DNA from 2 places in the Streptomyces sp. NPDC054847 genome. Region 2 is predicted to be linked to the other one. Evidence: riboswitches for the same ligand, from Rfam matches in the RefSeq annotation. Region 2 holds a riboswitch; the other holds the start of a gene.
The links. A riboswitch is a leader RNA that binds a small molecule or an ion and turns the genes downstream of it on or off. The one in region 2 is predicted to bind glycine.
Positions count from the first base shown of each region.

Region 1: it holds a riboswitch for glycine, as region 2 does, so the genes downstream of both, gcvT (glycine cleavage system aminomethyltransferase GcvT) here and gcvP (aminomethyl-transferring glycine dehydrogenase) in region 2, are expected to answer to the same signal.

Region 1 covers NZ_JBSGZJ010000450.1:15-3,418, reverse strand. The annotation lists gene glyA (serine hydroxymethyltransferase) at 1-563, opposite strand, end outside; gene gcvH (glycine cleavage system protein GcvH) at 586-960, opposite strand; gene gcvT (glycine cleavage system aminomethyltransferase GcvT) at 1,040-2,155, opposite strand; glycine riboswitch at 2,304-2,400, opposite strand; gene ACWGH4_RS29750 (AAA family ATPase) at 2,526-3,221, shown strand.
Region 2 covers NZ_JBSGZJ010000149.1:1,530-4,933, reverse strand. The annotation lists gene ACWGH4_RS17115 (DNA polymerase IV) at 1-629, shown strand, start outside; gene ACWGH4_RS17110 (PRC-barrel domain-containing protein) at 721-1,104, opposite strand; glycine riboswitch at 1,218-1,315, shown strand; gene gcvP (aminomethyl-transferring glycine dehydrogenase) at 1,496-3,404, shown strand, end outside.

The sequences.
Region 1 (3,404 bases), on a different contig from region 2:
CGGAAGGCCGCGAAGTCCAGCTGGCGCGGGTACGCGGACCAGCCGGCGACGATCAGCTTCGGCTTGGACTCCTTGGCGAGGCGCTCGACCTCGGCCATGTCGACCTGACCGGTGGCGTCGTCCACGTGGTAGGCGACCACGTTGTAGAGCTTGCCGGAGAAGTTGATCTTCATGCCGTGGGTCAGGTGACCGCCGTGGGCCAGGTTCAGGCCCATGATCGTGTCGCCCGGCTTCAGCAGCGCGAACATCGCGGCCGCGTTCGCCTGCGCGCCCGAGTGGGGCTGCACATTGGCGTGCTCGGCGCCGAACAGCGCCTTGATGCGGTCGATGGCGATCTGCTCGACCACGTCGACGTGCTCGCAGCCGCCGTAGTAGCGGCGGCCCGGGTAGCCCTCGGCGTACTTGTTCGTGAGGACGGAGCCCTGTGCCTCCATGACCGCGACCGGAGCGAAGTTCTCCGAGGCGATCATCTCGAGGGTGGACTGCTGACGGTGGAGCTCGGCGTCGACAGCGGCGGCGACATCCGGGTCCAGCTCGTGGAGAGGGGTGTTGAGAAGCGACATCACTCGGTCCCTAAGGTTTTGGTCAGCCGGCGAAATCGGTGTACTCGTCCGCGGAGAGCAGGTCCTTCGGCTCCTCGCTGACGCGTACCTTGAAGAGCCAACCGCCCTCGAACGGGGCGGAGTTCACCAGGGACGGGTCGTTGACGACGTCCTCGTTGGCCTCGGTGACCTCACCGCTGACCGGGGAGTACAGGTCGCTGACCGACTTGGTGGACTCCAGCTCGCCGCAGGTCTCGCCCGCGGTCACCGTGTCACCGACCTCGGGGAGCTGGACGTACACCACGTCGCCGAGCGCGTTGGCCGCGTGCTCCGTGATGCCGACCGTCGACACGCCGTCCTCGGCGGCCGACAGCCACTCGTGCTCCTTGCTGTAGCGCAGCTGCTGGGGGTTGCTCATGACCTGAATTCTCCTGTACGCGGGGGAGTGCTGGTGAACGGGGAGAGGGTGCGGACGATCACTTCCGGCACCCGGAGGATCACTTCTGGCGCTTGTAGAACGGCAGCGCCACGACCTCGTACGGCTCGTGGGTGCCCCGGATGTCGACGCCGACCCCCGGAGTGCCCGGCGCGGCGTGGGCCGCGTCCACGTAGGCCATGGCGATCGGCTTGCCGAGGGTGGGGCTCGGGGCGCCCGAGGTGACCTCGCCGATCACCGTGCCGTCCGCCACCACCGACATACCGGCACGGGGGACCCGGCGGCCCTCCGCGATCAGCCCGACGAGCTTGCGCGGCGGCGCGGACTCGGCACGCTCCGCGGCGGCCGTGAGCGCCTCACGTCCGACGAAGTCGCCCTCCTTCTCGAACTTCACCACCCGGCCGAGGCCCGCGTCGAACGGGGTGAGCGCCGTGGTCAGCTCGTGCCCGTACAGCGGCATGCCCGCCTCCAGACGCAGCGTGTCACGGCAGGACAGGCCGCACGGGATCAGACCGGCGGGCGCGCCCGCGTCGGTCAGCGCCTGCCAGAGCTTCTCGGCGTGCTGCGGCTCGACGAACAGCTCGAAGCCGTCCTCGCCGGTGTAGCCGGTGCGGGCGATCAGCGCCGGGACGCCGGCCACGGTGCCCGGCAGGCCCGCGTAGTACTTCAGTCCGTCCAGGTCCGCGTCGGTCAGGGACTTCAGGATGCCGGGGGACTCCGGGCCCTGGACCGCGATCAGCGCGTACGCGTCACGGTCGTCACGGACGGTGGCGTCGAAGCCCTGGGCGCGCCCGGTGAGGGCGTCGAGGACGATCTGGGCGTTGCCGGCGTTGGCGACGACCATGTACTCGTCCTCGCCGAGGCGGTAGACGATCAGGTCGTCGAGGATGCCGCCGTCCTCCTGGCAGATCATCGTGTAGCGGGCGCGGCCGAGGCCGACGGTGCCGATGTTGCCGACCAGCGCGTAGTTCAGCAGGTCGACGGCCTGCGGACCGGTGACGGTGATCTCACCCATGTGGGACAGGTCGAACAGCCCGGCCTTGGTGCGGACGGCGTTGTGCTCGTCACGCTCGCTGCCGTACCGCAGGGGCATGTCCCAGCCGGCGAAATCGGTCATGGTCGCGCCCAGCGACCTGTGCAGGGCGTCGAGTGCGGTCAGACGGGGGGCGTTGCTCATAGGTGTGGCTCCCAGGGCATGGCTGCGAGGACAATCCTCCCCATCTGTCATCGGAACCTGAGAGGTTCGCCCCGACTACGCGTACGGGTAGTCGTGACTTGCACCTTGGGTGGAGCCACTCGAATGCGGCTCGCTTTTCAGATCTGCCTCATCACACGCGGTACGGGGCCTGAGAGATTCAAGGGAGGAACTTGCTCCTTCGGCGCCCGCCACAGAGGTGGCAGGGACTCTCCCGCGTGGATTCAAGCGGCCGGTATGGAGTTTGCGCGCACATCATTGCACGCATCGGGGAAGAGTGGAGCGTGAGGCCGCCCTGAAAACACTTGAGCCGCATTACCAATTCTTTACACTTCATGGGCAAGGGTGTGGGATGACCCGACACGGGGAGGGGACGACGTTGCAGCCGACCGGTGCATACGCCACGACCACGGGGGTGCCCGCGCCACCGGGCATGTCCGCCGTCCCGTCCCGGGCCGGAGCGGCCACGCCCGCCCTGCCCGTCCTGCGCGACCTGCGGCAGCGGGCCGGGCGCAGCCCGCACAGCCTGATCTTCGCCGCCGGTGACGTGGTGGTCGTCTCCGGCCTGCCCGGCAGCGGCAAGTCCACGCTGATCCGGCGCGCGGCGAGCGGCCTCGGCATCGACTCGCAGGACACGCGGGACCGCTGGGACGCCCGTGCGCCCCGCTTCCTGCCGTACGCGGTCTACCGCCCGCTGGTGCGGCTCGCCCACTACGCCGGACTGCGGCGCGCCCTCCGCTCCGGGGCGAGCGTCGTCGTGCACGACTGCGGCACACAGGCGTGGGTGCGGCGCTGGCTCGCCCGTGAGACACGGCGGCGCGGCACGTCCCTCCACCTGGTGCTGCTGGACGTGACACCCCAGGTCGCGCGGGCGGGCCAGCGCGAGCGGGGCCGCGGCGTCTCGGGTTACGCCTTCGCCCGCCACCGCCGGGCCGTCTCCCGCCTGGTCACCGACGCGGAGGCGGGCCGCCTGCCGGGCGGCTGCGCCTCGGCGGTCCTGCTGGACCGCGAGGCGGCGGGGACGCTGGGGCGGCTGGGCTTCGGATAACGACCGCCTCCACGACCGCGGCGCGAGCCCTGTTCCCTCCCCGCCCTCGCCGTACCGAAGCGCGGCTCCGCCCCGCCGCGGCCCAGCCCCCGGGGGCCCTGCACCCCGCGCCCGCGCGGTGCCCGCCCTCTCCTCCCACCGCCCCCCCGCCGGGCGAGGTACGCCCGGACGGGGGAATTGGCT
Region 2 (3,404 bases):
TGACGGGGCTCGCGGACTACACCCAGGAGGACCTGTTCGCGCAGGCCGCGGCGGAGGCGGAGGCCGAGGCCGAGGCGGCCGCGGGGGCCGAGGAGGAGAGTGCGCTTACGGCCCCGGAGGGCGCACCAGCCGGGGCGGGCGAACCGCACCGTACCGAGCCCGGCCGGCCCGACCCGGCGGAGCGACGCTGGGCGGCCGGACAGGACGTGCGCCATGCGACGTACGGGCCGGGCTGGGTCCAGGGCAGCGGCGTCGGCAGGGTCACCGTGCGGTTCGAGGAGCCGTGGTCGGCGCCGGGCAGGGTCCGGACCTTCCGGGTGGACGACGAGGACCTCGAGGCCGCGGACCCACTGCCGCTGGTGCGGCCCACCGGGCGGGCGGAGCCCCCGTCGGCCGCGGCCGACGGGGCGCCGGATCCGGCTGCGGCACCGGGCGACGAGGCGGGGAGAACGCCGACGTCTTCCCGGCAGGCCACCCGCTCCGGGACGTCCGTGGAATCGCCACCATCCGGGGCCTCAGCGGCTTCCACGCAAGCGGCGCCGCCCCAGCCCTCTGCGGCAGGCGGCGCCGAGCCGCCGGAGCCACCGGTCATGCCTCGGGAGCCTGTCCCGGACCGGCGTCCGGGCTGACCTGGCGCGGCGGGGGAGAGGCGACGAAACGGCGGTGAGCAGGGGGCCCGTCCGTGCGGCCCGAGCCCCGATGACGCAGGCGTGCGGGCGGTCAGTCCTCCTGCCCCGCGACCCGGCCGAAGGACCGGTCGCCGGAGGCGGGTGCCGGCGCGGGAGGCGGACCGGAGAGGTCGAGCCCGTAGTGGTGGTAGAGCTGGAGTTCCTGCTCGGGCGACAGATGGCGGCCCACTCCGAAGTCGGGCGCGTCCTTGATCAGCGCGCGTTCGTAGGGGACGTGCAGCGCGTTGTCGACGAGCTCGCTCGGCTCGAGAGGGACGAAGGCGTCGCGGCTGAAGAGGCCCGTGCGCACGGCCGCCCACTCGGGCACGCCCGTGGCGTCGTCCAGGTACACCTCGTCAACGGTTCCGATCTTGTTGCCGTTGCGGTCGAACGCCTTGCGGCCGATCAGGCTGCGCGGATCGATGTCGGTCTGCACGGTCCCTCCAAATGGTCGCAACTGCTCTCCAACGACTACAGAAGTCCACATTCCGGGTGTCGGCCACTCGAGCGATCGTGTGGATGCACGCTGGTACCCTGGCAAACGGCCGCTGACCCTGTGCGGGAGAGTCCTCCGGAGAGCAGTCCGGAGGCGCCGAAGGAGCAAATCCTCCCCGGAATCTCTCAGGCACCTGTACCGCACGGACGAGGTCACTCTGGAAAGCAGAGCGGGCGTCGGACGGCATCCGCTCTCACCGACGGTGAAAGCCGGGATGTCGCTCCATGACGCCCGGTGAAGCTCTCAGGTCGAGATGACAGAGGGGGAGGCCGTCCGGGCATCCATGCCGTGATGCCCCTCGCAGGTCGCGAAGACCAGGAGGCCTCCCACCATGACCGCCAACCGCATTCCGCTCTCCCAGCTGGAGCGAGGGATCCCGTTCGAGCAGCGGCACATCGGGCCCGACGCCGGTGCCCAGGCCAAGATGCTCGCCCATGTGGGCTACGGCTCCCTCGACGAGCTCACCGCCGCCGCCGTACCGGACGTCATCAAGAGCGCCGAGGCCCTGGACCTCCCTGACGCCCGCACCGAGGCGGACGTCCTCGCGGAGCTGCGCACCCTTGCGGACCGCAACCAGGTGCTCGCCCCCATGATCGGACTCGGCTACTACGGGACGTTCACGCCGCCGGTCATCCTGCGCAACGTCATGGAGAACCCGGCCTGGTACACGGCGTACACGCCGTACCAGCCGGAGATCTCGCAGGGGCGGCTCGAGGCGCTGCTCAACTTCCAGACCGTGGTCGCCGACCTGACCGGGCTGCCCACCTCCGGCGCCTCGCTCCTCGACGAGGGCACGGCCGCCGCGGAGGCCATGTCGCTGGCCCGCCGTGTGGGCAAGGTCAAGAACGGCGTCTTCCTGGTCGACGCGGACGCCCTGCCCCAGACCCTGGCCGTGATAGAGACGCGTGCCGAGCCCACCGGTGTCGAGGTCGTCACCGCCGACCTCAGCGAGGGAATCCCCGCCGAGATCGCCGAGCGCGGCGTGTTCGGTGTGCTGCTGCAGTACCCGGGCGCCTCCGGTGCCGTGCGTGACCTCAGGCCCGTGATCGAGCAGGCGCACGAGCTCGGCGCGATCGTCACGGTCGCCGCGGACCTGCTGGCCCTGACGCTGCTCACCTCGCCCGGCGAGCTCGGCGCGGACATCGCGGTCGGCACCACCCAGCGCTTCGGTGTCCCCATGGGCTTCGGCGGACCGCACGCCGGCTACATGGCGGTCCGGGAGAAGTTCGCCCGCAGCCTGCCCGGCCGCCTCGTGGGCGTCTCCGTCGACGCCGACGGCAACAAGGCCTACCGGCTGGCCCTGCAGACCCGCGAGCAGCACATCCGCCGCGAGAAGGCCACTAGCAACATCTGCACCGCGCAGGTGCTGCTCGCCGTGATGGCGGGCATGTACGCCGTCTACCACGGCCCGGACGGGCTGCGTGCGATCGCCCGGCGCACCCACCGTTACGCCGCGATCCTCGCCGAAGGGCTGCGGGCGGGCGGCGTCGAGCTCCTGCACGGCTCGTACTTCGACACCCTGACCGCCCGGGTGCCCGGCAGGGCCGCCGACGTGGTCGCCGCCGCCCGCGAGCGCGGCGTCAACCTGTACCTGGTGGACGCCGATCACGTCTCCCTCGCCTGCGACGAGACCACCGGCCGCGAGCAGCTGACCGCCGTCTGGGCCGCCTTCGGCGTGGACGGCGACGTCGACGCCCTGGACGCGGCCGGTGCGGACGCGCTGCCGGCCGCGCTGCTGCGCGACGACGAGTACCTGACCCACCCCGTCTTCCACCAGCACCGGTCCGAGACCTCGATGCTGCGCTACCTGCGCCGGCTCGCCGACCGCGACTACGCGCTGGACCGCGGCATGATCCCGCTCGGCTCCTGCACCATGAAACTGAACGCGACCACCGAGATGGAGCCGGTGACCTGGCCCGAGTTCGGCCAGATCCACCCCTTCGCACCGGTGGAGCAGGCTCAGGGCTATCTGACCCTGATCCACGAGCTGGAGGACCGCCTCGCCGAGGTGACCGGCTACGACAAGGTCTCCATCCAGCCCAACGCCGGGTCGCAGGGCGAGCTGGCCGGTCTGCTGGCCGTCCGCGCCTACCACCGCGCCAACGGGGACGCGGGCCGCACGGTCTGTCTGATTCCCTCCTCCGCGCACGGCACCAACGCGGCCAGCGCCGTGATGGCCGGCATGAAGGTCGTCGTGGTGAAGACCGCCGACGACGGCGAGATCGACGTCGAGGACCTGC